DNA from 2 places in the Streptomyces sp. NBC_00820 genome. Region 2 is predicted to be linked to the other one. Evidence: predicted binding sites of a transcription regulator. Region 2 holds the regulator's gene; the other holds the start of a gene.
What was found. The regulator HspR, encoded in region 2, represses chaperone genes until heat shock. The targets are predictions, from matches to a motif close to TTGAGNNNNNNNNNCTCAA.

Region 1: the regulator HspR is predicted to act here: its motif matches at 7,883-7,901, upstream of lon (endopeptidase La).

The regions. Positions count from the first base shown of each region.
Region 1 is NZ_CP108882.1:5,427,787-5,443,045, forward strand. It holds gene fxsT (FxSxx-COOH system tetratricopeptide repeat protein) at 1-287, shown strand, start outside; gene OIB37_RS24670 (multifunctional oxoglutarate decarboxylase/oxoglutarate dehydrogenase thiamine pyrophosphate-binding subunit/dihydrolipoyllysine-residue succinyltransferase subunit) at 368-4,171, opposite strand; gene OIB37_RS24675 (sensor histidine kinase) at 4,474-5,586, opposite strand; gene OIB37_RS24680 (response regulator transcription factor) at 5,583-6,323, opposite strand; gene OIB37_RS24685 (spermidine synthase) at 6,433-7,119, opposite strand; gene OIB37_RS24690 (DUF4259 domain-containing protein) at 7,292-7,717, opposite strand; gene lon (endopeptidase La) at 7,924-10,359, shown strand; gene OIB37_RS24700 (lysozyme) at 10,675-11,499, opposite strand; gene OIB37_RS24705 (MarR family winged helix-turn-helix transcriptional regulator) at 11,729-12,226, shown strand; gene OIB37_RS24710 (protein phosphatase 2C domain-containing protein) at 12,292-13,080, opposite strand; gene OIB37_RS24715 (sensor histidine kinase) at 13,453-15,259, shown strand, end outside.
Region 2 is NZ_CP108882.1:4,396,817-4,412,075, forward strand. It holds gene OIB37_RS19890 ((Fe-S)-binding protein) at 1-1,995, opposite strand, end outside; gene OIB37_RS19895 (MraY family glycosyltransferase) at 2,277-3,302, shown strand; gene dnaK (molecular chaperone DnaK) at 3,397-5,238, shown strand; gene grpE (nucleotide exchange factor GrpE) at 5,235-5,906, shown strand; gene dnaJ (molecular chaperone DnaJ) at 5,943-7,118, shown strand; gene OIB37_RS19915 (heat shock protein transcriptional repressor HspR) at 7,126-7,581, shown strand; gene OIB37_RS19920 (PA14 domain-containing protein) at 7,679-9,382, opposite strand; gene OIB37_RS19925 (sugar ABC transporter substrate-binding protein) at 9,678-10,784, shown strand; gene OIB37_RS19930 (helix-turn-helix transcriptional regulator) at 11,086-12,123, shown strand; gene OIB37_RS19935 (helix-turn-helix transcriptional regulator) at 12,086-13,063, opposite strand; gene OIB37_RS19940 (helix-turn-helix transcriptional regulator) at 13,060-14,055, opposite strand; gene OIB37_RS19945 (helix-turn-helix transcriptional regulator) at 14,052-15,062, opposite strand.

The DNA.
Region 1 (15,259 bases), 1.0 Mb from region 2:
CGGCCCTGCGTAACCTGGTCGGCGAGCCCGAGTCCGCCGCAGAGCTGACCCGGAGCACGATCGCCCGGGCCACCGAGACCCTGGGCCGCACCCACCCGCTCACCCTGTCCGCGCGCGTCGCCCACGCCGCCGACCTGCGTGCCCTGCGGGACCGGCAGCAGGCGGAGAAGGTCGAGCAGGAGGCCCTGTCCGACCTCGCCACCACGCTGGGCGCCCAGCACGTCCACACCATCTCGGCCCGCTCCCGCAACCGCCCCTACTGGGACTTCGAACCACAGGCGAGCTGAGCACAGGGCACGCGAAAGGGCCCGGCCCCGAGTCCGTGCGGACTCGGGGCCGGGCCCTTCGGCATGCGGTGCCAAAGGCCTTACGCCTCGAACACCTCACGCACCAGCTGCTCCTGCTCCGCCTGGTGGCGCTTGGCGGAGCCCACCGCCGGGGACGAGCCGTGCGAGCGCGAGATGCGCCGCAGCCGCTCGCCGGCCGGGACGTCCGCGCCGACGGCCAGGTCGAGGTGGTCGATCAGGTTGAGCGCGATGAACGGCCACGCACCCTGGTTCGCCGGCTCCTCCTGGGCCCAGATGTACTTCGCGACGTTCGGGTACTTGTTGACCTCCGCCTGGAGCTCCGCACCCGGCAGCGGGTACAGGCGCTCGACGCGGATGATCGCCGTGTCCGTGACACCGCGCTTCTGACGCTCGGCCTCCAGGTCGTAGTAGACCTTGCCGGCGCAGAAGACGACCTTGCGGACGGCGGCCGGGTCGACCGAGTCGTCGCCGATGACCGGGCGGAACTCGCCCGAGGTGAACTCCTCCGCCTTCGAGGCCGCCGCCTTCAGGCGCAGCATCGACTTCGGGGTGAAGACGATCAGCGGCTTGTGGTCCGGGTTGTGGACCTGCCACCGCAGGAGGTGGAAGTAGTTCGACGGGAGCGTGGGCATCGCGACCGTCATGTTGTTCTGCGCGCACAGCTGCAGGAAGCGCTCCGGGCGGGCGGACGAGTGGTCCGGGCCCTGGCCCTCGTAGCCGTGCGGGAGCAGCAGCGTGACGCCGGACGTCTGGTTCCACTTCTGCTCGGCCGACGAGATGAACTCGTCCACGACCGTCTGGGCGCCGTTGACGAAGTCGCCGAACTGCGCCTCCCACATCACGAGCGCGTCGGGACGGGCCAGCGAGTAGCCGTACTCGAAGCCCATGGCCGCGTACTCGGAGAGGAGGGAGTTGTAGACGTTCAGGCGCGCCTGGTCCTCGGAGAGGTACTGCAGCGGCGTGTACTCCTCGCCGGTCTCCCGGTCGATCAGCACCGCGTGGCGCTGGCCGAAGGTGCCGCGCTGGGAGTCCTGGCCCGCCAGGCGGACCGGGGTGCCCTCGAGCAGCAGGGAGCCGACGGCCAGGGTCTCGCCCATGCCCCAGTCGATCGTGCCGTCCTCGACCATCGACGCCCGGCGCTGCAGCTGCGGCAGCAGACGCGGGTGGACGGTGATGTTGTCGGGGATGTTGACCTGGGACTCGGCGATCCGCTTGACGACCTCCGCGGAGATCGCGGTCGGGACCGCCACCGGGAAGTTGTCGCTCGGCGCCTGGGACTCGCCCTGCGCCGGCTGCGCCGTGGCCTCGCGGACCTCGGTGAAGACCTTCTCCAGCTGGCCCTGGTAGTCCTGCAGCGCCTGCTCGGCCTCTTCCAGGGTGATGTCGCCGCGACCGATCAGGGACTCGGTGTAGAGCTTGCGCACCGAGCGCTTCTTGTCGATCAGGTCGTACATCAGCGGCTGGGTGAAGGCCGGGTTGTCCGACTCGTTGTGACCGCGGCGGCGGTAGCAGATGAGGTCGATCACCACGTCCTTGTTGAACGCCTGACGGAACTCGAAGGCGAGCCGCGCGACGCGGACCACGGCCTCCGGGTCGTCGCCGTTCACGTGGAAGATCGGGGCCTCGATCATGCGGGCCACGTCCGTCGCGTACATGGAGGAACGCGAGGACTCGGGGGCCGCGGTGAAGCCGACCTGGTTGTTGATGACGATGTGGACCGTGCCGCCGGTGCGGTAACCGCGCAGCTGCGACATGTTCAGGGTCTCGGCCACCACGCCCTGGCCCGCGAAGGCCGCGTCGCCGTGGATCGCCACCGGCAGGACCGTGAAGTCCGTGCCGCCCTTGTTGATGATGTCCTGCTTGGCGCGCGCGACGCCCTCCAGGACCGGGTCCACCGCCTCCAGGTGCGAGGGGTTCGCGACCAGGGAGACCTTGATCTGCTCGCCGTCGAGACCGGTGAAGGTGCCCTCGGCGCCCAGGTGGTACTTCACGTCGCCGGAGCCGTGCATCGACTTCGGGTCGAGGTTGCCCTCGAACTCGCGGAAGATCTGCGCGTACGACTTGCCGACGATGTTGGCGAGGATGTTCAGGCGGCCGCGGTGGGCCATGCCGATGATGACCTCGTCCAGGCGCGACTCGGCGGCGGAGTCGATCACCGCGTCGAGCAGCGGGATGACGGACTCGCCGCCCTCCAGCGAGAAGCGCTTCTGGCCGACGTACTTCGTCTGCAGGAAGGTCTCGAAGGCCTCCGCCGCGTTCAGGCGGCGCAGGATGCGCAGCTGCTCCTCGCGCTCCGGCTTGGAGTGCGGGCGCTCGACGCGGTCCTGGATCCACTTGCGCTGCTTGGGGTCCTGGATGTGCATGAACTCGATGCCGGTGGTGCGGCAGTACGAGTCGCGCAGCACGCCGAGGATGTCGCGCAGCTTCATCATCGACTTGCCGGCGAAGCCGCCGACGGCGAACTCGCGCTCCAGGTCCCACAGGGTGAGGCCGTGCTCGGTGATGTCCAGGTCGGGGTGCTTGCGCTGCTGGTACTCCAGCGGGTCGGTGTCGGCCATGACGTGGCCGCGGACCCGGTAGGAGTGGATCAGCTCGAAGACACGGGCGGCCTTGGTGACGTCGTCGTCGTGGCTGGCGTCGATGTCCTTGAGCCAGCGGACCGGCTCGTAGGGGATGCGCAGCGCTTCGAAGATCTCGTCGTAGAAGCCGTTCTCGCCGAGGAGAAGGTTCGCGACCTGGCGCAGGAACTCGCCGGAGGCGGCGCCCTGGATGACCCGGTGGTCGTAGGTCGACGTGAGCGTCATGACCTTCGCGACACCGAGCTTGTTCAGGGTGTCCTGGCTGGTGCCCTGGAACTCCGCCGGGTAGTCCATGGAGCCGACGCCCATGATCACCGACTGGCCGGGCATCAGGCGCGGGACCGAGTGCACGGTGCCGAGGCCACCGGGGTTGGTCAGGGAGACCGTGACACCGGTGAAGTCGTCCATCGTGAGCTTGCCCTCGCGGGCGCGGCGGACGATGTCCTCGTAGGCCTGCCAGAACTCGAAGAAGTTCAGCGTCTCGGCCTTCTTGATCGCCGCGACGACCAGCTGGCGGTCACCGTTGGGCTTGACCAGGTCGATGGCGAGACCGAGGTTGACGTGCGGCGGCTTGACGAGGGTCGGCTTGCCGTCCTTCTCGCCGAACGACCAGTTCATCGCCGGCATGGCCTTGATGGCCTGCACCATCGCGAAGCCGATCAGGTGCGTGAAGGAGATCTTCCCGCCCCGGGCGCGCTTCAGGTGGTTGTTGATGACGATGCGGTTGTCGAACAGCAGCTTCACCGGGACCGCGCGGACCGAGGTGGCGGTCGGCAGCTCCAGCGAGGCGTTCATGTTCTTGACGACCGCGGCGGCGGGGCCACGCAGCGTGACCAGCTCCGGTCCCTCGAGGGACGTGGTGGCCGCGGTGGCGGGCGCCGCGGGGGCGGCCTTCGCCTTCGGCTGGGCGGGCGCCTGCGCGGGCGTCGCCGGCCGGACCGGGGCGGCGACGGCCGGGGCCGCGGGGGCGGCCGGGGCAGGAGCCGCGACGGGCTTCGGTGCGACCGGGGCCGGCGCGGGCGCGGCCGGGGCCTGCGGAGCCGGGGTGGTGGTCTCTGCGGCCCCCGCGGCCGCAGTACCCGCCGGAGCCGACGCGGCAGGCGCGCCCGGCTTGTAGTCGGCGAAGAAGTCCCACCAGGCACGGTCTACGGAGTTCGGGTCCTGGAGGTACTGCTGATAGATCTCATCGACGAGCCACTCGTTGGCACCGAACGCGGCGGCGGGATTCTTCCCGGCTTGGTCGTCGGTAGAGATGCTCGAGTTACTGGGGGACTGTGGCGACACGGCGGCAACCGCCCTCTTCCGCTTCACAAGGTGATGGACAGCGGGAATAAAGGCTACGCCTCCAAGACCGCGAAGGTCAGGTCGGGCTGGTTCATCGTCGCGTAAGTCACATCGGGAAGCGTGTTTCGGGGCGCGATATGGCGGGAAACAAGCGTGGTTCCGCTGGTGACAGTGCGAAGAAGGGTGCGCCGACGGGGGCCCGGCGCGCGGTCGCTCGGAGCGTGGCGCGGGGCCGTCCCTGATCACACGTGTCCGGCTGCGCGAACGCTCGTGGATCTTGGTCTTCCGGTTCGAACTTTACGTCAACTTGGCGTTGAGGAAGGTCCCGGGAGGGTGACGATGATGCGGCAGCCCCGCTCGGATTCGGCCACACCGATCCGGCCGCCGTGCAGATCCACCGCCCACCGGGCGATCGCCAGGCCCAGGCCCGTACCGCCGTCGCTGCCCGGACCGTGCGGCCGGGTCACCGAACCCCGGTTGAACCGCTCGAACACCCGGTGCCACTCCGACCTGGGAATGCCCGGACCCTCGTCCAGGACCTCCAGCTCCAGCGACTCCGGCAGCGCCCCGCGCCGTGCCTTCAGCGTCACCCGGCCGTACGGCGGGCTGTGCTTGACCGCGTTGTCGATGAGGTTGGCCACGACCTGGTGGATGCGCTCGGGGTCCGCGTGCGCGGCCAGCTCCGGCGGGGAGACGTCGAGGTGCAGATGCACGTCCGTCCGCGTGTGACTGCCCGAGCCGGAGGCCATGCCCGCGCGCGCGGAGGCGACCATGTTGGCCTCCTTCAGCACGCCCGACAGGTACGGCCACACCTCGAAACGGCGCGTCTTCAGCGGTACGACGCCGTTGTCGAGCCGGGACAGGTCCAGCAGCGTCTCCACCAGCCGGCCGAGCCGCTCCGTCTGCTTCAGGGCCGTCCGCATCGTCTCGGGGTCGGCCTCGGTGACCCCGTCGACGATGTTCTCCAGCACCGCGCGCAGCCCCGCGATGGGGGTGCGCAGCTCGTGCGAGACGTTGGCCACCAGCTCCTTGCGCTGGAGGTCCTGCGCCTCCAGCTCGTCGGCCATGACGTTGATCGCCCCGGCCAGGTCGCCCAGCTCGTCGCGGCGGTTCTCGCGCACCCGGCGCGTGTAGTCGCCCTGCGCGATCGAGCGGGCCACCGCGGTCATCTCGTCCAGCGGCGCGGTGAGCGAGTGCGCCACGAACTGCGTTATCAGCAGCGTGGCGATCATCGAGAAGACCGTGATGAAGCGCAGCTCGGTCTTGGTGTGCACCGCGATCATGGACAGACCGGTGGTGATCAGCACCGAGATGACGACCAGCGCACCCAGTTTGGTCTTGATCGAGAACGGGCGTACGCCGCCCCAGGGGTCGTCCCCGGGGCTCCTCCGTGCGGCATCCCGTCCGTCGCTCATGGCGTCGGGGTCTCCAGGGCGTAACCGACGCCGTGCACCGTGCGGATCCGCTCGGCGCCGATCTTCCGGCGCAGTGCCTTGATGTGGCTGTCGACGGTGCGGGTGCCGGAGGCATCCGCCCAGTCCCACACCTCGGCCAGCAGCTGCTCCCGGGAGAGCACCGCGCGCGGGGTGTTCGCCAGGCACACCAGCAGGTCGAACTCGGTGGGCGTGAGGTGCACGTCCTCCGCCTTGACCCGCACCCGGCGCTGCGCGTGGTCGATCTCCAGCTCGCCGAGGCGCAGGATGCCCGAGCGCGGAGTGGCGGCGGCCAGCGCGGCCCGCTCCACCCGGCGCAGCAGGACGTGCACGCGCGCGGCCAGCTCCCGGATCGAGAACGGCTTGGTCATGTAGTCGTCGGCGCCGACCCCGAGCCCGACCAGCATGTCGGTCTCGTCGTCACGCGCGGTGAGCATCATCACCGGCACCGGGCGCTGGGCCTGCACGCGGCGGCAGACCTCCAGGCCGTCGAAGCCGGGCAGCATGATGTCGAGGATCAGCAGGTCAGGCTGCCAGGCCTCGGCCGTGTCGACCGCGGAGGGACCGTCGCCCGCGGTTTGCACAAGAAATCCCTCAGCGCGGAGCCGGGCCGCGATGGCGTCGACGATCGTGGGGTCGTCCTCGACGACCAGAACCCGACGCTGCGCGCCCTGGGTGGCCGTCGCCGCGCCGCTCTGGGAGGTGTGTGTCTGCTCCATCGCCCGCCCCTGTTGCTTTCCGGAATCCGTGGGGTGATCCCATGTCTGCGTTTGACGCTTGAATGATCGGCGTCACGGCAGCACATTACGGGGACTCGCCGTGCCGTCGCTATCCAGGTCGGACGGCGAGGTGCACCGCGTCCGGAACGCCCCGGGCAACGGGGACCTCTTCGGTACGCACCTGCCGGAACCCGGCATTCCGCAAGGTTCCTTCAAATTCCGGAGAGGGCTGGGCCGACCATACGGCCAGCACTCCGCCCGGCCTCAACACCCTTGCGCAGGCCGCGAGTCCGGAGGGCGCGTAGAGGCCCCCGTTGTCCTCGGTGACCGTCCATCCGGGACCGTTGTCGATGTCGAGACACAGCGCGTCGAACGTGTCCGATGTCTCATTGACGTAAGAGACCAGATCACCCTCGATGATCTCGGTCCGGGAGTCGGCGAGCGCGTCCGCGGACAGTTCGGACAGCGGTCCGGTGCGGTGCCATTCGACGACGGCGGGCTCCCGCTCCACCACCGCGATCCGCCCCCAGCGGGGGTCGGCGGCAGCGTGTGCGAGGGAGAATCCCACGCCCAGGCCGCCGATCAGCACGTCCGGCGCCGGGCGGTCGTCCAGCGCGTCCCGAGCCGCGTCGACCAGCAGCCGCTCCGAGCGGCCGTCGGAGGTGTCCATCAGGAAGCAGCCGTTCGCGATGATCTGCAGCAGCGCGCCGTGCCTGCGCAGCACCACCTCGCCGAACGGGCCGTCGCGCCGGTCCAGGACCACGGGCGCGCCGGGGGAGTCGTACACGGCAGTCATACGGCCATCCTGCTCCAACTCGGCTTCACGGTCACCGGAATTACGCAGGGTGTGCGCGTTCCCGGGCGGCCACGGCACCGGTTGCACTCGTTCGTGGGACGCGCGGAGGCGTGGGTATGCGGAGGCGTGGGCATACGGAGGTGCGGACGTGCGGGCCGCGCGGGACGGCCGGTCAGGCGAAGGTGAGCTGCTCCCCGGCCGGCGGCGGCAGCAGGGTCCTCGTCAGCCGCTCGACTCCGGCCCGCCACCGCCGGTCACCGGACTCCTCCCAGAGTTCCATCAGCTCGGACGGTCCGGTCGCGATCCGGTCCAGCGCCTCGACGGCCAGGGGGCGCAGTGCCGCGAGATCGGGAAGGGGCTCGTCGGGGCCGTAGGAGGTGTCGACGGGCTCGCCGTCCGGGCACTGCGCGGCCACCAGTGCCGCCGCGGCGCAGGCCTCCTCGCCCTCGGGCGCGTCGAGGTAGCCGTCCGTCTCCACCGCCCGCAGGAGGGCGGCCCGGACCATTGCGGCGCGCTCGTCCGGCGCGGCGTCGTCGAGGTCGTTGCACCAGTCCGCGGCGGTGTCGTTGTCGAAGGGGCCGATGTCCCAGGTGCCCACGCTTCACTCCGTCCGAGTCGGTCGTCCGTGTCGATGCGGCGCAGCCTGTCACCCGGCACTGACAACCCGTCGCCACCTCCGTCGCTACCTGTGCGGTCCCACCCGCCCGGCAGCTGATCGCCCAGAGCGAACACCGTGCGGGGAACAATCCCGGGCTCACGTGCATTGAGTCGGTATTGCTCAAGTTGACTGCCAAAGGGGAGATCATGGCTGATGAGGCCACGGCGTTCACGCTCGTCCTGCCCGTGCTGCCGCTCGACGACGAGGTCGTCCTGCCCGGCATGGTGGTTCCGCTGGACCTGAGCGATGCCGAGGTGCGGGCCGCCGTCGAGGCCGCGCAGGCCGCCGCACAGGCGGAGTCCGGCAAGCCCAGGGTGCTGCTGGTGCCGCGCGTCGACGGGACGTACGCCACGACCGGTGTGCTGGGCACCGTCGAGCAGGTCGGCCGGCTGGCCGACGGCGACCCGGGTGCCCTGATCCGCGGCCGGGCCCGGGTGCGGATCGGCGCCGGTACGACGGGACCGGGCGCCGCCCTGTGGGTCGAGGGCGCCCGCGTCGAGGAGAGCGTGCCCGAGCCCCTGCCCGGCCAGGTCACGGAACTCGTCAAGGAGTACAAGGCGCTCGCCACCACCTGGCTGAAGAAGCGCGGCGCCTGGCAGGTCGTGGACCGCGTCCAGGCCATCGAGGACGTCTCCGCCCTCGCCGACAACTCCGGCTACTCACCCTTCCTGACCATCGAGCAGAAGACCGAGCTGCTGGAGACCGCCGACCCGGTGGCCCGCCTGAAGCTCGCCGCACAGCAGCTGCGCGACCACCTCGCCGAGCAGGACGTGGCGGAGACCATCGCCAAGGACGTCCAGGAGGGCGTCGACCGGCAGCAGCGCGAGTTCCTGCTGCGCCGCCAGCTCGAAGCGGTCCGCAAGGAGCTGCGCGAGCTGAACGGGGACGGCAAGGACACGGTCGAGGAGTCCGACGACTACCGCGCCCGCGTCGAGGCCGCCGACCTGCCGGAACACGTCCGCGAGGCCGCCCTCAAGGAGGTCGACAAGCTGGAGCGCTCCAGCGACCAGTCGCCCGAGGGGTCCTGGATCCGCACCTGGCTGGACACGGTCCTGGAGATGCCGTGGAACACGCGCACCGAGGACGCCTACGACATCCAGGGCGCCAAGGCGGTCCTGGACGCCGAGCACGCGGGCCTCGAGGACGTGAAGGAACGCATCACCGAGTACCTGGCGGTGCGCAAGCGGCGCGGCGAGCGCGGCCTCGGCGTCATCGGCGGCCGGCGCGGCGGCGCGGTGCTCGCGCTCGTCGGGCCGCCCGGCGTCGGCAAGACCAGCCTCGGCGAGTCCGTCGCGCACGCGATGGGGCGCGAGTTCGTCCGCGTCGCCCTCGGCGGCGTCCGCGACGAGGCCGAGATCCGCGGTCACCGCCGTACCTACGTCGGCGCGCTGCCCGGCCGGATCGTCCGGGCGGTCAAGGAGGCCGGGTCCATGAACCCGGTGGTCCTGCTCGACGAGATCGACAAGGTCGGCTCGGACTTCCGCGGCGACCCCGCCGCGGCCCTGCTGGAGGTCCTGGACCCGGCGCAGAACCACACCTTCCGGGACCACTACCTGGAGGTCGAACTGGACCTGTCCGACGTGGTCTTCCTCGCCACCGCCAACGTCCTGGAGGCCATCCCGGAGGCGCTGGCCGACCGGATGGAGATCGTCCGCCTGGACGGCTACACCGAGGACGAGAAGGTCGTCATCGCCCGTGACCACCTGCTCCCGCGCCAGCTGGAGCGGGCCGGCCTGAACAAGGACGAGGTCACCCTCGACGAGGGCGCGCTGCGCAAGCTCGCCGGCGAGTACACCCGCGAGGCGGGCGTACGCACCCTGGAGCGGGCCGTCGCCCGGCTGCTGCGCAAGATCGCGGCCCAGCACGAACTCGGCCGGCGCGAGCTGCCGTTCACCGTCCGGGACGGGGACCTGCGCGGCCTGATCGGGCGCCCGCACCACGTGCCCGAGTCCGCGCAGGACCCGGCCGAGCGCCGGACCGCCGTCCCCGGCGTGGCCACCGGCCTCGCCGTCACCGGCGCCGGTGGTGACGTGCTCTACGTGGAGGCGTCTCTCGCGGACCCCGAGACGGGCGCGGCGGGCCTGACCCTGACCGGTCAGCTCGGCGACGTCATGAAGGAGTCGGCGCAGATCGCGCTGAGTTTCCTGCGCAGCCACGGCGCCGAACTGGAGCTCGCGGTGGGCGACCTGAAGGACCGGGGCGTGCACATCCACTTCCCGGCGGGCGCGGTGCCCAAGGACGGTCCGAGCGCGGGCGTCACGATGACCACCGCTCTCGCGTCCCTTCTCTCCGGGCGCCTGGTCCGCACGGACGTGGCGATGACCGGCGAGGTCTCGCTGACCGGCCGGGTGCTGCCCATCGGCGGCGTGAAGCAGAAGCTCCTCGCCGCGCACCGCGCCGGGGTGACCACCGTGATCATCCCCAAGCGCAACGAGCCCGACCTGGACGACGTCCCGGCCGAGGTGCTGGACACGCTCGACGTCCACGCCGTGACCGACGTCCGCCAGGTCCTGGAACTGGCACTCGCGCCCGCCGCACACGGAGCGCACGGCGCGACGCCGGAGGTCCCGGTCGCCGCGTGACGCCGGCGTCCCCTGACGGACATCGGCCGCGCCGACCGGACGAGTGAGGGCCCGGGCTCCCCGAAGGGACCCGGGCCCTCACCACGCCCTGAGCGCGCGTACCCCCGGCCGGGAGGGTGCTGAGGTCAGCCGAGGGCCAGTGCCTGCACCCGGTCCAGCGCACCGTTGCCGTGCTTGTCCGGGGGCAACCCCCGTACCCCCGGCCGGGAGGGTGCTGAGGTCAGCCGAGGGCCAGTGCCTGCACCCGGTCCAGCGCACCGTTGCCGTGCTTGTCCGGGGGCAACCCCCGTACCCCCGGCCGGGAGGGTGCTGAGGTCAGCCGAGGGCCAGTGCCTGCACCCGGTCCAGCGCACCGTTGAACTTGTCGTGGTCGCCCACGGTCGGGCCGCTGGAGGTGTACTGCCACATGGTGTAGAAGCCCCAGCCCGCAGGCAGCGTCCCCGGGTCCGCGGCGTAGCGGGCGATCCACAGCGGGTTGTTCGACGCGAAGCCGCCGTAGTTGCCGGTGCACTGGGTCCACCAGCTGGTGGCCGTGTAGATCACGGCGTCGCGGCCGGTGCGCGCCTTGTAGGTGTTGAGGAAGTCGGCGATCCAGTTGACCATCGCGCCCGTCGACAGGCCGTAGCAGGCGGCGCCGTACGGGTTCCACTCGATGTCGAGCGCGCCGGGCAGCGTCTTGCCGTCGCGGGACCAGCCGCCGCCGTGGTCGACGAAGTAGTTGGCCTGGGTCGCGCCGCTCGTGGTGTCCGGGGTGGCGAAGTGGTAGCCGCCGCGGATCATGCCGACGTTGTACGAGCCGTTGTACTGCTGGGCGAAGTACGGGTTCGTGTAGTACGTGCCCTCCGTGGCCTTGGTGTAGGCCCAGCGGACGCCGCTGTTCCACAGCGTGGCCCAGTCGACGTTGCCCTGGTGGCCCGAGACGTCGACGCCCTCGGTCTGGACGGCGGCGGTGGCGGCGGGGGAGCCGCCGCGGCCGTCGTGGGCGACGACGCCCATGCCCATGAAGGCGGAGCCGCGCGCGGGCGTGGTCGCGGCCTGGGCGGTGGTGAGGGGCAGGGCGAGGGAGAGCGCCGCGAGCAGGGCCGTGACGAGGGCGGCCAGGGCGCGGGGGCGGATGGAGCCAGGTCTGTGCACGGGCATGACGTGCCTCCGAGGAACGAGGTGGGGGGATCCTGAGGTGACCACTGGGCCCACTGGCGTGGGCATGCCATTCCTTGTCCGGTAAAGAAGCTACGCACGTAGATGGCCGCGAGGGAAGAGGGTCCGGATGCCGCCGTTGGTCTACGCCTGCGAAATACTGGCGGAGCTGCGGCAATGACGGGGTTTGACGGAAACTTTCAGGACCGCGAAACCGAGCAGGGGTGCTGACGTGCACGAGGACGGAAACAGCGAGGCGCATCGCGTCACCGACGAGGTGACGCCGAGCGGCGCGGACCAGGAGTTCCTGGCGCTGGAACGTGAGTTGACCGTGCTGCTGCGGCGCGCCCGGGCCAGCCAGGGCGAGATGGCCCGCGAGGTCCATCCCGACCTGGAGTCCGCCGCGTACGGCCTGCTCATCCGCCTCGACGAACTCGGCGGCCAGCGCGCCACCGAACTCGCCGCCTACATCGGCGTCGGCAAGGCGACCATGTCCCGCCAGCTGCGCGCCCTGGAGGAGCTGGGTCTCGTCGCCCGCGCGCCCGACCCGGCCGACGGCCGCGCCTGGCTGGTCACCCTCACCGACGAGGGCCGCAGTCGCGTCGGCAAGGTCCGCGAGGCACGCCGCGCCCGTTACGTCTGCCAGCTCTCCCACTGGGACCGCGGCGAGGTCGCCGAACTGGCCCGGCTGCTGAACCGGTTGAACGGCGGCACGGAGAAGCACAGCTGAACGGCGGGCCGGAGAAGCGCAGCTGCACGGCGGCACGGAGAGACGCGGCTGACCGGGCCGCGCGCTCACAGCTCCACGTACAGCACCGTCGCGTCGTCGTGCGCCTTGCCGCGCCGCGGGAACGTCCGCTCCTGGAGGTCCGCGGACTCCAGCTCCCGTACCCGGTCGACCAGGGAGCGGGCGCCCTCCTTGGCGACGAGGTCGAACAGGGCGGTCCAGTCGCCCTCGCGGAATTTCTCCGTCCAGCGGGTGGCGCCGTCCGTCAGCGCGGTCAGGGCGCGGACCTCGTGGCGGGGCACGGTGCCGGTGACGGCGCGGCCGGCGACCGAGGGGTCGGCGGCGGCCGTGAAGAAGCCGCCCTCCTTGTTGCGCAGGGTGGCGTCGACCAGGGCGTCGGTGGCGAGGGCGGACCGGGGCAGCCGGCCGAGGCGGTCGTCCAGGACCGGGGTGACCGTGCCGGCGGGGGAGCGCAGGAGCAGCGCGGAGTCCGACAGGACCAGGTAATCCAGGGTGTCGGCCGACCAGCGCGCCAGGACGACGGTCGCCTGCGGGGTGCGCGGGTGAGAAAGGTCACACGTGTTCGCGTGGGCCTCGGAAGTCCGGCCGATCGCCCGGGAAAGCACCTCCGGCAGCGTCAGATCTCGGCTCGAAAGGGTCAGTTCGGTCAGGGCGCCGCCCAGTCGGGAGGTGAACCAGGGGACCGTGTGCAGGCAGCCCGTGCCGTCCCGGGGCGGTGTCACTCCGTCCAGCAAGATCGCACAACCTCCCTGACCGGAGGCGGGTAGTCCGACACCGGCGAAGTCCTCGTTGGGGCGGGACGGGTCGCCGGGTTCCGTGACGAGTTCGGTGCGCATCCGGTCAGTCTGCACGAGCCCTTCACAGGCTTCCCCAAAGAGCGCCGGGCGTGGCGGAATTGATGCGACCGTGCAGGTCAGACGCCTGCTTTGGGGGTAATTGGCATACTCCGGGAACGCGTGGCGGCGAATACTGCCAAAGGCTGCCGCGCGCGTCCAACCGGCCCGCCGTGGACGGCCGTCGCACCGGCCGGCGCAACTTGCCCGTCAACTCCCGTCCGATGTTCACTCCTTCGGGTGGCCGGTCAGGTGATGCACGACCCCTGCCCACCGGCGCTGGGAGGGTCGGGAACCGTACGAACCGGGTGTTCGCACCACTTAACACCGAGACGACGGGTCACCGCCCGGGACCTTGGGTAGACGAGTTCAGGAATGCGAGCACCGGTGCAGAAGAAGCGGCCGCGGCGCACAAGCAGGCAGACGGCCCCCGAGGGGATTGCCGAACAGACCCCCGTCGGAACCGGCCGCCCCACTCATGTGCGTACCCGTCTGATCATTGCCGTGGCGGCGGTGGCCGCAGCCATCGCCGGAGCCGGGGCACCCGCGCTCCTCACCGCCTCCGGGGACGTCAGCGACTCCCAGGAACTGGTGACACTGGCCGGGCGTACCCAGGACGCGCTCGCGCTCGCCCACTCGCTCGCCGACGAACGCGACGAGGTCACCGCCTATCTCGCCGCCGGACGCCCCAAGGCGCAGGCGCCGTCGGAGCAGCGCAGCGCGCGGGTCGACCGCCAGATAGAGGACCTGCGCACCGACACCGGCACCCCGGCGCGGCTGCTGACCGACCTCGACGGCATCGCCACCGTCCGGCGCGCCGCCCTCACCGGCAAGACGGACGCGCTGCGGACCCACCAGGCGTACTCGGCGACCATCACCGAACTGCACCGGCTCGCCCAGCTGCTGGCCGAGCGGATGCCCCCGAGGGCCGGCTCCGGCACCTACTCGCTGGCCGAACTGGACACCGCCGTCCAGCAGTCCGCCGCCGCCCGCGGCCTGCTGCTGGCCGCGCTGAACATCCCGTCCTCGACCAGGACGGTGATCGACCCGGCCACCGGCCTGCCCACCACGACCAGCACCTCGACCGACGCGGACCGCGCCAAGCGGGACGCGCTCACCGCCGCCGCCCAGCAGGCCCGGCTGCGCGCCGACGCGGCCCTCGCCGACTTCCGCGCGACCGCGCCCAAGGCGTCCGTCGACTCCTACGACTCCACGGTCACCGGAGTCGAGGTCAACTCCGCCGACAAGTACCTCGCCGCCCTCACCGACCAGCCCACGCTCGCCGACAGCGAGCTGGCCACCAGCGCCCGGAAGCTGGACGCGGCCCTGTCCGCCCGGGTCGATCTGATGCGCGGCGCCGAGTCGGCCCTCTACGACCACCGCACCAAGGACCTCGCGCAGCTCCGGGACGAGGACGTCACCGCCCTGGAGATCCGCGTCGCCGTCCTCGGCGCCCTCATGCTGGTCGCCGTCGGCATCGCCACCGCCATGGCCCGCACCCTGACCCGCCCGCTGTCGGTCCTGCGCCGCGGCTCGGCGCGGCTGGCCGGCGCCGAGGACCTGGCGGTCCAGGAGCCGATCGCCTTCACCGGCCGCAACGACGAGTTCGCGCAGGTCGTCCGCTCGGTCAACGCCCTGCACGCGCACGCCGTCACCCTGCACGCCACGCTGAACGAGCGGGCCGGTGCGCTGAACGACCGCGTCGCCACCCTGGAGGCCGACCGCAAGCACCTGGTCGGCCAGCGGCAGAAGATGGCCGACGCCCGCGAGGAACTGCGCGCCGAACTCGCCGAGTCCGCAGCCCAGATGGAACGGCTGCGCACCACCATCGGCGGCACCTTCGTCAACCTGGCGCTGCGCACGCTCGGCCTGGTCGAGCGCCAGCTGTCGGTCATCGAGGGCCTGGAGGAGCGCGAGCAGGACCCCGAGCGGCTCGGCACCCTCTTCAAGCTGGACCACTTCGCCACCGTCATGCGCCGGCACAGCGAGAACCTCCTGGTCCTCTCCGGCACCGAGCACGTCCAGCAGCACCACGGCCCGGTCCCGCTGGTCGACGTGGTCCGCGCGGCCGTCAGCGAGATCGAGCGCTACGAGCGGGTCCGGATCACCACGCTGCCCCCGCACGCGCACATCGCGGGCTTCGCCGCCGACGACCTCTCCCACCTCCTCGCCGAACTCATGG
Region 2 (15,259 bases):
CCGGGCGCCGCCGGCGCCGCAGCAGAAGCCGCGCTCCTTGTGGCGGTGCATCTCCTCGTTCCTGAGGCCCGGGACCTTGCCGATGATCTCGCGCGGGGGCGTGTAGATCTTGTTGTGGCGGCCCAGGTAGCAGGGGTCGTGGTAGGTGATGATGCCCTCGACCGGGGTGACGGGGATCAGCTTGCCCTCGTCGACCAGGTGCTGGAGCAGCTGGGTGTGGTGGATGACCTCGTAGTCGCCGCCGAGCTGCGGGTACTCGTTGCCGAGCGTGTTGAGGCAGTGCGGGCAGGTGGCGACGATCTTCTTCGCCGACTTGGGCTTCTTGGTGCTCTCGTCCTCGTCGTCCTCGCCGAACGCCATGTTCAGCGACGCGACGTTCTCCATGCCGAGCTCCTGGAACAGGGGCTCGTTGCCGAGGCGGCGGGCGGAGTCACCGGTGCACTTCTCGTCGCCGCCCATGATCGCGAACTTGACGCCCGCGATGTGGAGCAGCTCGGCGAAGGCCTTGGTGGTCTTCTTGGCGCGGTCCTCCAGGGCGCCGGCGCAGCCGACCCAGTAGAGGTACTCGACCTCGGAGAGGTCCTCGATGTCCTTGCCGACGACCGGGACCTCGAAGTCGACCTCCTTGGTCCACTCCAGGCGCTGCTTCTTCGCCAGGCCCCAGGGGTTGCCCTTCTTCTCCAGGTTCTTGAGCATCGTGCCCGCCTCGGACGGGAACGCGCTCTCGATCATCACCTGGTAGCGGCGCATGTCGACGATGTGGTCGATGTGCTCGATGTCGACCGGGCACTGCTCGACGCAGGCGCCGCAGGTGGTGCAGGACCACAGGACGTCGGGGTCGATGACGCCGTTCTCCTCGGCGGTGCCGATGAGCGGGCGCTCGGCCTCGGCGAGGGCCGCGGCGGGCACGCCGGCCAGCTGCTCCTCGCTCGCCTTCTCCTCGCCCTCCATGCTCTTGCCGCCGCCCGCGAGCAGGTAGGGCGCCTTGGCGTGCGCGTGGTCGCGCAGCGACATGATGAGGAGCTTGGGGGAGAGCGGCTTGCCGGTGTTCCAGGCGGGGCACTGCGACTGGCAGCGGCCGCACTCGGTGCAGGTGGAGAAGTCCAGCAGGCCCTTCCAGGAGAACTGCTCGACCTGGGAGACGCCGAAGACGTCGTCCTCGCCGGGGTCGGTGAAGTCGATCGGCTCGCCGCCGGACGTCATCGGCTGGAGCGCGCCGAGGGCGGTCCCGCCGGTGGCCTCGCGCTTGAACCAGATGTTCGGGAACGCGAGGAAGCGGTGCCAGGCCACACCCATGTTGGTGTTGAGCGAGACCACGATCATCCAGACGAAGGACGTCCCGATCTTGATCGTCGCGGTCAGGTACACCAGGTTCTGCAGCGTGGGGACGCCGAGGCCCTTGAAGGCGAGCACCAGCGGGTACGAGGCGAAGTACGCGGCCTCGTAGTGGTCCACGTGGTGCAGGGCGCCTTCCAGGCCGCGCAGGGCGTAGATCGCCAGGCCGATGGTGAGGATGACGTACTCGACGAAGTACGCCTGGCCGGACTTGGAGCCGGCGAAGCGGGACTTGCGGCCCGGGCGCGACGGCAGGCTCAGCAGCCGGACGGCCATGAGCGTGAGGATGCCCAGGGTCGTCATCACGCCGATGAACTCGATGTACAGCTCGAACGGCAGGAATTCGCCGATGAGCGGCAGTGTCCAGTCGGCCTGGAAGAGCTGGCCGAAGGCCTGGGCGAGGGTCGGCGGCAGCGTCAGGAAGCCGATGGCCACGAACCAGTGGGCGACGCCCACGATGCCCCACCGGTTCATACGGGTGTGGCCGAGGAACTCCCGTACCAGCGTCACGCTGCGCTGGTAGGGGTTGTCGGTTCGGGTGCCGGCGGGTACGGGCTGGCCCAGTTTGAAGTACCGGACGAACTGTCCGACGGCACGGGCTAGCAGCGCGACGCCGACCACGGTCAGGACCAGCGACACGATGATCGCGGCGAGTTGCATGGGGGCTCCTGAGGCGGCCTTTGGATGACGAGCTTGGCTGACTTGGGCTGAGCTAAATTACTAAGCGGTAACTTATGCAGTCCGTCTGAGACTACCCCTATCCTCCGTCGGGATGCAGTACGGCGCGGGGTGATCTGGGTCGCTGAGGGGCACCTTCGCCGCCTTGGCGGACGCCTCCGCCGGCCCGTTCGCCGCCCGCCGGACACCCGTCCGGACACCCGGCAGGCAATCAGATCGTGTTATTCATCCAGAATTGCCGCGTTCGCGCCTAACTTGGATCCGTGCTCTACGGGATCGCCGCGGCCGCCGCCGCTCTCCTCCTCGCCGCCGTGCTCACGGCGCTGCTGCGGGTGCCCGCGCTCAGGGCGGGCGTCGTCGACCGGCGCCGGCAGCGGCAGAGACCCCTGCCGCTGCTCGGCGGACTCGCCGTCGTGTCCGTGACCTGCCTGGTCGCGGGGGCGGGGCAGTGGACGGGCGTCGCCCCGCTCGGGGACGGCGTCGGCCGGCTGCTCGCCGCCGGCGCCGGCGTCGCCGCGCTGGGGCTGGTCGCCGACGTGTGGCGGCTGCGCGCGCGGGTGCTCGTCGCCGGTACGGCGGTGGCGGCGGCCTGCGTGGTGCCGTACGGCGAGACGGGCGTCGGGGGCGGGATCCTGGCCGTGGGGTGGATCGTCCTCGCCTCCGTCGCCTTCCAGGGGCTCGACCACGCCGACGGGCTCGCCGGGACCGTGGGAGTGGTCACGGCGTTCGGGGCGGCGGCCTGCGCCGCCGTCGAGGTGATGGACGGCCTGGCCGTGCTGCTCAGCGTGTTCGCCGCCGCCCTCACCGGCTTCCTGATGCACAACTGGCATCCCGCGCGGGTCGGACTCGGGGCCTGCGGGGCGCTGTTCACCGGGTTCCTGCTGTCCTCGTCCGCCGTCTTCACACGCGCGGGCTACCGGCTCGTGCCGACCGCGGGCGTGCTGTTCTGTCTGGGTGCCGTCCCGGTCGCGGACTTCCTGCTCGTAGTCCTGGCGCGGCGGGCGGGGCGCCGGCCCCTGCTGCGGCGCGGGCCCGACCACCTCGCGCACCGGCTGCGCCGGCTCGGCCTCACCCCGTCGGGCGCGGCGGTGCTGCTGGGGGCCGGGTCCTTCTCCGCGGTGCTCGTGGGGGTGCTCGTCCACACGGGCTGGACCGGCGGGTCGGCCGCGCTGTGGGTGGCGGGCGGGAGCCTGGCCGCCGTGGCCGTACTCCTTCGGGGGCCTGTCCAGGCGCACCGTGGAACCGCTTCGACGCAGGTCACCGGGCGGTTGCGTGTAAGGAACGGATAAGACTTGAGTCGCGATGACTCATGTCTGTTGACCACGCGGGGCCACTCGTGCACACTTGAGTCTGTTCCACTCAAGTCAGCTGGAGGAATCAACCATGGCACGTGCGGTCGGCATCGACCTGGGCACGACTAACTCCGTCGTGAGCGTTCTGGAAGGCGGCGAGCCCACCGTCATCACCAACGCCGAGGGTGCCCGGACCACGCCGTCCGTCGTCGCCTTCGCGAAGAACGGTGAGGTGCTCGTCGGCGAGGTCGCCAAGCGCCAGGCGGTCACGAACGTGGACCGGACCATCCGCTCGGTGAAGCGCCACATGGGCACGGACTGGAAGATCGAGCTCGACGGCAAGGTCTTCAACCCGCAGCAGATGTCCGCGTTCATTCTGCAGAAGCTGAAGCGGGACGCCGAGGCCTACCTGGGCGAGAAGGTGACCGACGCGGTCATCACCGTCCCGGCCTACTTCAACGACTCCGAGCGTCAGGCGACGAAGGAGGCCGGCGAGATCGCGGGTCTGAACGTCCTTCGCATCGTCAACGAGCCGACCGCCGCCGCGCTGGCGTACGGCCTCGACAAGGACGAGCAGATCATCCTCGTCTTCGACCTCGGTGGCGGCACCTTCGACGTGTCCCTCCTGGAGATCGGCGACGGCGTCGTCGAGGTGAAGGCCACCAACGGCGACAACCACCTCGGTGGTGACGACTGGGACCAGCGTGTCGTCGACTACCTGGTGCAGCAGTTCAAGGCCGGCCACGGTGTGGACCTCGCCAAGGACAAGATGGCCCTGCAGCGCCTCCGTGAGGCCGCCGAGAAGGCCAAGATCGAGCTGTCCTCGTCCACCGAGACCTCGATCAACCTGCCCTACATCACGGCCTCCGCCGAGGGCCCGCTGCACCTGGACGAGAAGCTCACCCGCGCCCAGTTCCAGCAGCTGACCGCCGACCTGCTGGAGCGCTGCAAGACGCCGTTCCACAACGTCATCAAGGACGCCGGCATCCAGCTCGGCGAGATCGACCACGTCGTCCTCGTCGGTGGCTCCACCCGTATGCCCGCCGTGGCCGAGCTCGTCAAGGAGCTGACCGGCGGCAAGGACGCCAACAAGGGCGTGAACCCGGACGAGGTCGTCGCCATCGGCGCCGCCCTGCAGGCCGGTGTCCTCAAGGGCGAGGTCAAGGACGTCCTGCTCCTCGACGTCACCCCGCTGTCCCTCGGTATCGAGACCAAGGGCGGCATCATGACCAAGCTCATCGAGCGCAACACCACGATCCCGACCAAGCGGTCCGAGATCTTCACGACGGCCGAGGACAACCAGCCGTCCGTGCAGATCCAGGTCTACCAGGGCGAGCGCGAGATCGCGGCGTACAACAAGAAGCTCGGCATGTTCGAGCTGACCGGTCTGCCGCCGGCGCCGCGTGGCGTCCCGCAGATCGAGGTCGCCTTCGACATCGACGCCAACGGCATCATGCACGTGACCGCCAAGGACCTGGGCACGGGCAAGGAGCAGAAGATGACCGTCACCGGCGGCTCCTCGCTGCCGAAGGACGAGGTCGACCGCATGCGCCAGGAGGCCGAGCAGTACGCGGAGGAGGACCACCGCCGCCGCGAGGCCGCCGAGACCCGCAACCAGGGCGAGCAGCTCGTCTACCAGACCGAGAAGTTCCTCAAGGACAACGAGGACAAGGTCCCGGGCGAGATCAAGACCGAGGTCGAGGCCGCGATCGCCGAGCTGAAGGAGACGCTCAAGGGCGAGGACAGCGCGGAGATCCGTACGGCCACCGAGAAGGTCGCCGCCGTCTCGCAGAAGCTGGGCCAGGCCATGTACGCCGACGCCCAGGGCGCCCAGGCCGCCGGCGGCGCCTCCGCCGACGCCGGTGAGGCCAAGGACGACGACGTCGTCGACGCCGAGATCGTGGACGACGAGCGCAAGGACGGTGCCGCGTGACGGAGGAGACCCCGGGCTTCGAGGAGAAGCCCGACGTCCCCTCCGGCGCGACCCCCGACGACGCCGAGCCGAAGGCCGCTCCCGACAAGGGAGCGGCCCCGGCCGGGGACGGAACAGCTGACGCGGCCCTGGTGGCCCAGCTGGACCAGGTGCGTACGGCGCTCGGTGAGCGCACGGCGGACCTCCAGCGCCTCCAGGCCGAGTACCAGAACTACCGCCGACGGGTCGAGCGCGACCGGATCGCGGTCAAGGAGATCGCCATCGCGAACCTCCTGACCGAGCTCATGCCCACGCTCGACGACATCGGCCGCGCGCGGGAACACGGCGAACTGGTCGGCGGCTTCAAGTCGGTGGCCGAGTCGCTGGAGACCGTGGCGGCCAAGATGGGCCTGCAGCAGTTCGGCAAGGAGGGCGAGCCCTTCGACCCGACGATCCACGAGGCGCTGATGCACTCCTACGCGCCCGACGTCACCGAGACGACGTGCGTCGCGATCCTGCAGCCCGGTTACCGCATCGGTGAGCGCACCATCCGCCCCGCGCGGGTGGCCGTCGCCGAGCCGCAGCCCGGCGCGCAGGCCGTCAAGGGCGACGAGTCCGGTGAGGGCGAGGAGAGCGCGGCGGCCGCGCAGGCCGACGAAAAGGAGAACGGTGGCCCGGAGGAGGGCTGACGTAATCACCGCGGACAGGAAGGAGGGACGTCGGGGATGAGCACCAAGGACTTCATCGAGAAGGACTTCTACAAGGTCCTCGGCGTCCCCAAGGACGCCACCGAGGCCGAGATCAAGAAGGCGTACCGGAAGCTCGCCCGCGAGTTCCACCCGGACGCCAACAAGGGCAACGTCAAGGCCGAGGAGCGCTTCAAGGAGATCTCCGAGGCGAACGACGTCCTCGGTGACGCCAAGAAGCGCAAGGAGTACGACGAGGCTCGCGCCCTGTTCGGCAACGGCGGCTTCCGCCCCGGGCCGGGCGCGGGCGGCGGAAACTTCAACTTCGACCTGGGCGACCTCTTCGGTGGCAATGCCCAGCAGAGCGGAGGCGGTTTCGGCGGCGGCATCGGTGACGTCTTCGGCGGCCTGTTCAACCGGGGCGGCGCGGGGGGTACGACACGTACCCAGCCGCGCCGCGGCCAGGACGTCGACACCGAGGTCACCCTCAGCTTCACCGAGGCGATCGAAGGCGCGACGGTCCCGCTGCGGATGACCTCGCAGGCGCCCTGCAAGGCCTGTTCCGGCACCGGCGACAAGAACGGCACGCCGCGTGTGTGCCCGACCTGCGTCGGCACCGGGCAGGTCGCCCGCGGCTCGGGCGGCGGCTTCTCGCTGACCGACCCGTGCCCCGACTGCAAGGGCCGCGGGCTGATCGCCGAGCACCCCTGCCTGGAGTGCAGCGGCAGCGGCCGCGCCAAGTCCTCGCGGACCATGCAGGTCCGCATCCCGGCGGGCGTCACCGACGGGCAGCGGATCCGGCTGCGCGGCAAGGGCGCCCCCGGCGAGCGGGGCGGACCGGCGGGTGACCTCTACGTCACCGTGCACGTCGGCGAGCACCCGGTGTTCGGGCGCAAGGGCGACAACCTCACCGTCACCGTGCCGGTGACGTATCCCGAGGCGGCTCTCGGCGGCGAGGTGCGGGTGCCCACCCTGGGCGGTCCCGCCGTCACGCTGAAGCTGCCGCCGGGCACGCCCAACGGCCGCACCATGCGGGCGCGGGGCAAGGGCGCGGTCCGCAAGGACGGCAGCCGCGGTGATCTGCTGATCACCGTCGAGGTGAGTGTCCCGAAGGACCTCTCGGGGAAGGCTCGTGACGCGTTGCAGGCGTATCGCGAGGCGACCGCGGAGGAGGACCCGCGGGCGGAGCTGTTCGAGGCCGCGAAGGGAGATTGAGAGGCCCATGGACACACCCGGTCGTCGGCGCAACCCGTACGAACTGACCGAGGAGACCCCGGTCTACGTCATCTCGGTGGCGGCCCAGCTCTCCGGTCTCCACCCGCAGACCCTGCGGCAGTACGACCGGCTGGGTCTGGTCTCTCCCGACCGCACCGCCGGCCGGGGCCGGCGCTACTCGGCCCGCGACATCGAACTGCTCCGCCAGGTGCAGCAGTTGTCGCAGGACGAGGGCATCAACCTGGCGGGCATCAAGCGCATCATCGAACTGGAGAACCAGGTCGCCGCGCTCCAGTCCCGCGTCGCGGAGCTGGAGTCGGCCCTGGACGGCGCGGCGGCCACGATGCAGCAGCGCGAGGCCGCCGTCCACGCCTCCTACCGCCGCGACCTGGTCCCGTACCAGGAGGTCCAGCAGACCAGCGCGCTGGTCGTCTGGCGGCCCAAGCGGCAGCAGAAGGACTGAGCAAAGCCACGCAAGGGGCCCGGAGCATCCTCCGGGCCCCTTTCGCGTGTCCCGGTGCTCAGGAGGCTCGGGGAGGCTCAGGGCGAGCCCGGGAGGCTCAGGGCGCGAGGGAGGCCCAGTCGGCACCCGGCGCGGACTCGGTGCCGTCGGCCCGCAGGGCGGTCACCCGGTAGAAGTGGGTGGTGCCCCTGGCGGCGCCGGTGTCCTGGTAGGAGGTCCCCGTCGGGGCCGCCAGCTTCTCGTAGGCCTCGGTGTCCGGGTTCCAGCGGTAGACCTGGTAGCCGGTGGCATCGGCCACGCTGTTCCAGGACAGTGCGACGCCCGTACCCTCGGCGGTCGCCGACAGCCGGACCGGCGAGCCCTCGGGCGTCGCCTCGCTCGGCGTCATGTCCAGCTCGGTCGCGGTCACGGCCTCGGTGGGGCCGTTCCACTCGATGGCGGAGTTCCCCGCGTCGTCCACGGCGTCCACGAAGAAGCAGGTCTCCTCGCCGTCCGGGAGCACGGTGTAGGCGAAGGAGATCTCCTCGGGCGAGACGTAGTACGTCCCGACGGCGTAGCAGACCTGGTCGTCCGGGTCGCCCACCAGCTCGCCCCGGTGGACCGTGTAGTACTTCAGGTCCGTGGCCGGGTTCCTGTCCCACTCCAGCGCGAAGCCGTACTCGGTCGGGGTGACGTTCAGCCCGGTGACGAGCGCCGGCGCGTCGTTGTCCCAGATCCTGCCCGTCAGGGGTTCGGAACGGGCGGACTCGTTGCCCGCCGCGTCGACGGCCGAGACGCGGTAGGAGTACGTGACGTTCTTGGCGGCCGTGGTGTCCAGGTACGAGAGCCGGTCCGTGGTGCCGAGCGCGGTGTACGCGCCGCTCGTGCCCGTCGCCCGGAAGACGCGGTACGACACCGCGTCCGCGGCCTTGCCCCAGCCGACCTCCAGGCCGCCCGTACCCCCGCCCGGGGTCACCTCGCCGGTCGCGCGCACGAGGGCGGGCACGGCGGGCGCGACCAGGTCGGCGGCGGTCACGGCCTGGTCCGCCGTCCCCGTCGACTCGTTGCCGGCCCTGTCGTGGGCGCGGACCTCGTAGTAGTACGTCCCGCCCGTCTTCGGCAGGGAGCCGTCGGTGTACGAGGTGGACGCCGAGGTGGTCGTGGCGAGCGGCACGGCGGCGAACGACGTGCCCTTCAGGCGCCGGTAGACGCGGTAGCCGGCGAGGTCCATCTCCATGTTCCTGGCCCAGGTCAGCCTGGCCCTGCCGGTGGCGCTGTCGTACGACACCGAAGGACCCGTCGGGGCAAGGGGCTTGACCTTGTCGATGTCGGCCGAGGTCCGGGGCTGGTACGCGAAGGAGACGTTCGCGGCGCCGGTCCAGTTGGCGTAGTCGACGCGCAGGGTGTGCTTGCCCGAGGGGATCGTGACGTTGACGGTCTTCTTCACCGTCGTCGAGACGTTCTTCCAGAGGTCGGCCTTGCGGACGCCGTCGAGGTAGACGCGGATGCCGTCCTGGGCGGCGACCGGCAGGGAGAAGGGGCCGCCGGAGCCGAAGTCGCGGGTCACGCTCCAGCGGACGCCGAAGTTGTCCTTCGGCAGGCCGGTGGCGGGGGCACCCGTGCCCCAGTTCTCGCTGATCGCCGAGTCGCAGTCGGTCTTCTTCGGGCTGCCGGAGAAGGCCGTGTTCGCGTAGAACGTCCGAGTGAACACCGGCGAGGCGCAACTCGTCGCGGCGGAAGCGGAGATGGTGGCCGCGTTCAGCAGGCCGCCGGCGGTGGCGAGCGCGACCGCCGTGGCGGTCACGTGTCTGGCTGGGTTCATTCGCTCCTCTGATCGAGCGCTTCAGGCGGCACGCACCGCCGCCGATCTCGACCGCCGGGCAGGCGGATTGGTTGCCCCGTCCTTTGCCTCTTCGTGAGCTTCTTTTGGATGGAGAGGTCGTAAAGAGCGTTTGGAGGGGGTTACGCACCCTCTTCACAGAGTCACCCGAGCGTGCTGTTGCGGACTCGTTAAGTAGTACTTCTTGACGCCGAGTGGCTACTCCGCGTTGTCTTTTCAGACACCTGGGTCGTAAAGAAGCACCCACGTCCGGATCGCACCTGAAGTGAGCCCTCGAATGCGTCGTATCGCCATGTCCGTGGCCGCGTCCACGATGATCCTCTCGCTCGCCGGCTGCGGTGTGCTGGACGCGACGGGCAGCGGTGCCAGCGCGAGCCCGACCAAGGGTGACGAGCTCACCGTGGGGCTCCTGCTGCCGGAGAAGGCGAACACCCGCTACGACAAGTTCGACTTCCCCATCATCAAGAGCAAGGTCGCCGAACTGACCCACAAGAAGGGCAAGGTGGCCTACGCCAACGCCGACGCGGACGCGACCCGGCAGGCCGGCCAGATGCAGCAGATGATCGACGAGCGGGTCGACGTCATCCTGGTCGACGCGGTCGACTCGCACGCCATCGCGGGCGAGGTGCGCAAGGCCAAGGACGCGGGCATCCCGGTCATCGCCTACGACCGGCTGGCCGAGGGCCCGATCGACGCGTACATCTCCTTCGACAACGAACTCGTGGGCGAGGTGCAGGGCCGCTCGCTGCTGGAGGCGCTGGGGTCCAAGGCCGACACCTCCGACAAGATCGTCATGATGAACGGCTCGCCCACCGACCCGAACGCCAAGCAGTTCAAGCAGGGCGCGTTCTCCGAGCTGAACGGCAAGGTGACGATCGCCAAGTCCTACGACACCACGGACTGGAAGCCGGAGAACGCCACGGCCAGCATGACCGAGGCGATCAACTTCATCGGCAAGGGCAACATCGCCGGTGTCTACGCCGCCAACGACGGCATGGCGGGCGGTGTCATCAAGGCCCTCAAGGCCGCGGGCCTCACCACGATGCCCCCGATCACCGGCCAGGACGCCGAACTCGACGCGGTACAGCGGATCCTCGTCCACGAGCAGTACATGAGCGTCTACAAGTCCTACCCGGACGAGGCCGAGACCGCCGCCCAGATGGCCGTCAACAAGATCCAGGGCAAGGACATCCAGTTCGACGCCCTCACCCAGGACCGGGTCGACAGCCCCACCGACAAGCAGATCCCGGCCAAGCTCGTCCAGGTGACCGCCCTCACCGCGAGCAACATCAAGGAGACCGTCGTCGCGGACGGCATCTACTCGATCGGTGACATCTGCACCGCCCGGTACAAGGCCGCCTGCACGGCGGCCGGTCTGCGGTAGCACCGGGCGATGGGCGCGGCGCGTCAGCGGACGCGCGGGGCGCGGTGAGTGGCCGGTCGGCCGTTCGCCGCGCCGTGCTCATGAGCGGCCCCCTTCCGTCACCCCTCCCGTGACCTCATCCCGTGACCTCATCCCGTGACGTCCCTCAGCTTGTTGCATCGTGGCGGGCGGAGGCCGGTCGTTATCCGGGCATAGCGGTGGATCGCGGCCCGTGGCCCCGGGGGAGCCGTGTTGCGGACCCGGTCGGGGCCGCGCATAGTTGCGCCACGGAATGGGCCGCGAGCCGGGGGTGGAATGGGCGATGACCGGGCACGGGACGCAGGCGCATCCCCACGGTGCCGACCGGCTGTGCGAGCCGGCGCACCGCGTGTACTCCCGGGCCGTGCGCCGCGGGCGGGTGCCGCGCAGGGACGCCGAGCCGGTGCCCTGTCTGCTGGAGCTGGCCCTGCTCCACCCCGATCCCGATGACATGGACTGGCTGGTGCCCACCTCCCCGCAGGAGGTGATGAGCCGTCTGCTGCGCGGGGTCTACGACGAGGTCATCGAGGGCCAGCGCCGCGTGGGTTCGGCTGTCGCCGCCTTCGAGCGGTACGCCGGTCTGGGGCAGCAGGCGCCGACTGCGGTGGCACCGGCCGAGGGCACGGCGATCCGGGTGCTGGACGGGCTGTCCCGGATCCAGACCGCGATCGACGAGGCGACCGAGGCGTGCACCACCGAGGTGCTCACCGTGCAGCCCGGCGGCATCCGGAGCGAGGACGCGCTGACCGAGGGCCTGCACCGGGCGCTGGAGCTGCGGGGCCGGGGCGTGCGCATGCGCGACCTGTACACGCATGTCGCCCGGCACGGGCAGGGGTTGCTCAACTACTTCGAGCTGATGGGTGACGCGGTGGAGGCCCGCACCCTCGACGAGGTCACCGACCGGCTGATGCTCTTCGACCGCACGGTCGCCTTCATCCCCGCCAACGCCGAGCGCACGATGGCCCTGGAGCTGCGCCATCCGGCCCTGGTCGAGTACCTGGTGACCGTCTTCGAGCGGCTGTGGCGGCTCGCCCTCCCGCTGACCGCCCCGCTGCCCGACACCGGCATCGACGGCATCTCGCACCGCGAGCGCTCCATCGCGGCGCTGCTCGCCGAGGGCCACCAGGACGCGGTGATCGCCGAACGGCTGGGCATCAGCGTGCGCACCTGCCGCGCCCACATCGCCCGCCTCTCGGACACCCTCGGCGCGGCCAGCCGTACCCAACTGGGCGTCCGCATCGCCCAGGTGGGCCTGGACGCGTCCCCTTACGTCCGCGCCGACGTCATGCTTCCCGGTCAAGGATCCCCGAGCGCCCTATGAGGTAGCCGAGTTGGGCGCGGCTCTGGCTGCCCAGGGTCGCGGCGAGCTTGGCGATGTGCAGACGGGCGGTACGGACGTTCATGCCGAGGCGATCGGCTATGTCGCCGTCGGTGTGACCTTCGATCAGCAGGTGGGCGATGGCGCGTTGGCGGGCCGTGACGCCGCTCACGGACGGCCGCCGGGCGGCCTGGGGGTGCATGGGGGTGGCCAGGTGCCACAGCCGGTCGAAGACGATCGCGAGGAAGTCGAGCAGGGTCGGCTGGCGGATCTCCAGGGCGGCGGACCGGTCCTTGCTCGCGGGGATGAACGCCACTTGCCGGTCGATGAGGAGGAGCCGCTCCGTGACCTGGTCCAGCGTGCGGGCCTCCACGTCGCCGTGCAGCTGCTCGTAGCGGGCCACGATCGTGGGGACGTGGCGCTGTGTGTGCTGGTAGAGGGTGCGGATGCGGCCGCCCCGGTCGAGCAGGGCCTGGTCGCGGGGGATGGAGACGTCCCGTACGGTCAAGTCCCCGATGTTGCGCGGCTGGATGGTGAGGATCTCGCCCGAGACGTTCGCCATCGCCTCGGAGATGGCGTCGTTGATCCGGTCGAGGCCGCTCAGCAGCCGGATGCCCACCGCGTCCGCCGGCTCGGTGTCCGGGCCCCCGAGCGCGAGGAGCGGTTCGAACGCCTCGGCGATCCGGGTTTCGAGCCGGCGTTCGTCGGCGATGCGTTCCGCGGAGGCGTGGAAGAGCCGTTGGAGGGCGACGGTCGTGGCGACGGGCTCCAGCCGGTCCAGGTCGGTGACGGTGGGTTCCAGAAGCCCGAACCGCAGCAGGCAGGGTGCCGCCTCGGCCTCCGCGGCGCTGATCCCTCCCTCCCGCAGGGAGCGCTCGTAGAGAGCCGTTCCCGCCGCGCACAGGTCCGTGGGGTCGTGCTCGGCATGGAGAGCCGCACTCACTCGTGTTCCCCCTCCTGGTCGAGGATTCCGGACTGGCCGATGAGGTAACCGAGTTGGGCGCGGCTCTGGCTGCCGAGACCGGCGGCGAGTTTGGCGATGTGCAGGCGGGCGGTGCGGACGTTCATGCCGAGGCGCTCGGCTATGTCGGTGTCGGTGTGGCCCTCGACGAGGAGGGTGGCGATGGCGCGCTGGCGGGGGGTCATGCCCTCCGGGGAGGGCGGCTGGACCTCCTGGGGGTACATGGGGGTGGCCAGGTGCCAGAGGCGGTCGAAGACGGTGACCAGGAACTCGACCAGCGCCGGGTGCCGGATCTCCAGGGCGACGGTGCGGTCCTTGCTCGCCGGTATGAAGGCCACCGTCCGGTCGAAGACGAGGAGCCGCTCGGTGACCTCGTTCAGCGTGCGGGCCTCCACGTCGCCGCGCAGGCGTTCATAGCGGGTGTGGATGGTGGGGGCGTGGCGGAGGGTGTGCTGGTAGAGGCTGCGGACACGGCCGCCGCGGTCCAGCAGGGCCTGGTCGCGCTCAAGCGCGAGGGCGAACAGGCGCGGAGGTATACGGGTGTGGGTGGGGTGCGTGTGTATCGCGAGGCATTCCTTGGAGGAGTCCGCCATGACCTGGGAGATGGCCTCGTTGATCCGGTCGAGTCCGCTGTGCACCTTGAACGCCGGCGAAACATCGGGGACCCCGGCGAGGCGGGCCTTCGCCTGCAGCAGGGGCCCGAAGTTCTGGGCGACGAGGGCCTCACGCCGCCGTTCGTCGGCGATGCGCTCCGCGGAGGCGCGGAGCAGCCGCTGGAGGGCGACGGCCGCGGCGACGGGCTCCAGCCGGTCCATGTCCGTGACGGACGGCTGCAGCAGCCCGAACCGCAGCAGGCAGGGCGTCGCCGCGGCCTCGGCCCGCGTGAGACATCCCGCACGCAGGGCGCGTTCGTACAGACTCGTTCCTGCCTCGCACAGCTCCTCGGGTCCGTGGTCGTGCGCTCCTGCGGTCACGGATGGCTCGCTCCCCTCACTGTTCCGGGCTCCTGGTTGAGGATTCCGGACTGGGCTATGAGAAATCCGAGCTGAGCCCGGCTGCCGCTGCCCAGGGCCTGGGCGAGCTTGGCGATGTGGGCGCGGCAGGTGCGGACGTTCATGCCGAGGCGGCGGGCGATGGCCTCGTCGACGTGGCCTTCGACGAGGAGCTTGGCGATGGAGTGCTGAATGTCGGTGATGCCGTCGGGGGCCGTCTCGTAGGGGGCGCCCGCACTCAGCGGTACCGCACGGTTCCACATGAACTCGAAGACCTTGATCAGGTAGCGGACCAGGCCGGGGTGACGGAGTTCCAGGGCTACCTGGCGGTCGTCGCTTATCGGGATGAACGCCACGCTCTCGTCGCAGATGATGAGACGCTCGACCAGTTCGTCGATGGTGCGGTATTCCGCCTTGCCGTTGGTGAACTGGTGCACGTAGGCGAGGCGTTCAGGGCTGTATCGCGCGGTGTGCTGGTAGAGGGTGCGGAGGCGGACTCCTCGTTCGATCAAGGGCTTGTCGCGTTCGAGTCCTTCGATGAGCCGGTGCTCCGGGTGGCGGGCACTGGGCTGTACCGTGAGGACTTCGTTCTGGCACTGGGCCGTAGCCAGGTCGAGTGCCCCGTTGATTCGGTCGAGACCCTCCAGCACGGTGACCGAACGGCTGGACGTGGTGACCTGAGCGCTGAGGGACATGAACGGCTCGAAGGCCTCGGCAAGTTCGGTCGACAGCTTTCTGCGCTCGGTGATTTCACGCTCGAGGGGGCCGAGGACCTGGGTCAGTGCGACCGATGCGGGAACGGGGCGCAGCCAGTTCGCGTCATCAGGGTCAGGGTGGAGGAGGGTGAACTCCATCAGGCACGGAGCGGCATCCGCGTCTGCGCGGGCGATACGCCCCGAGCGCAGCGCGTTCGCGTAGAGGTGCCTGCCTGCCTCGCACAGGTCCGTCAAGGCATGAGGATGTGTCCCTTTAGTGCGATTCGTTGCCAAATCTCCACCCCCCAGGGTCCTGAACGTGCAGGAACATGATGCACTGATTGTGTGGCCATGATGTGCCCGAATGAGCCATCGTCTTGTTCGACGGGGGAAGAGGGGATTTCAAGTGAGGACGAAGCCGCCTATGCGAAAGAGAACGCTTCGCTCGGTACTTGTCGCCGCCTTCTTCGCCGTTGTGGCCTTCGGGTCGC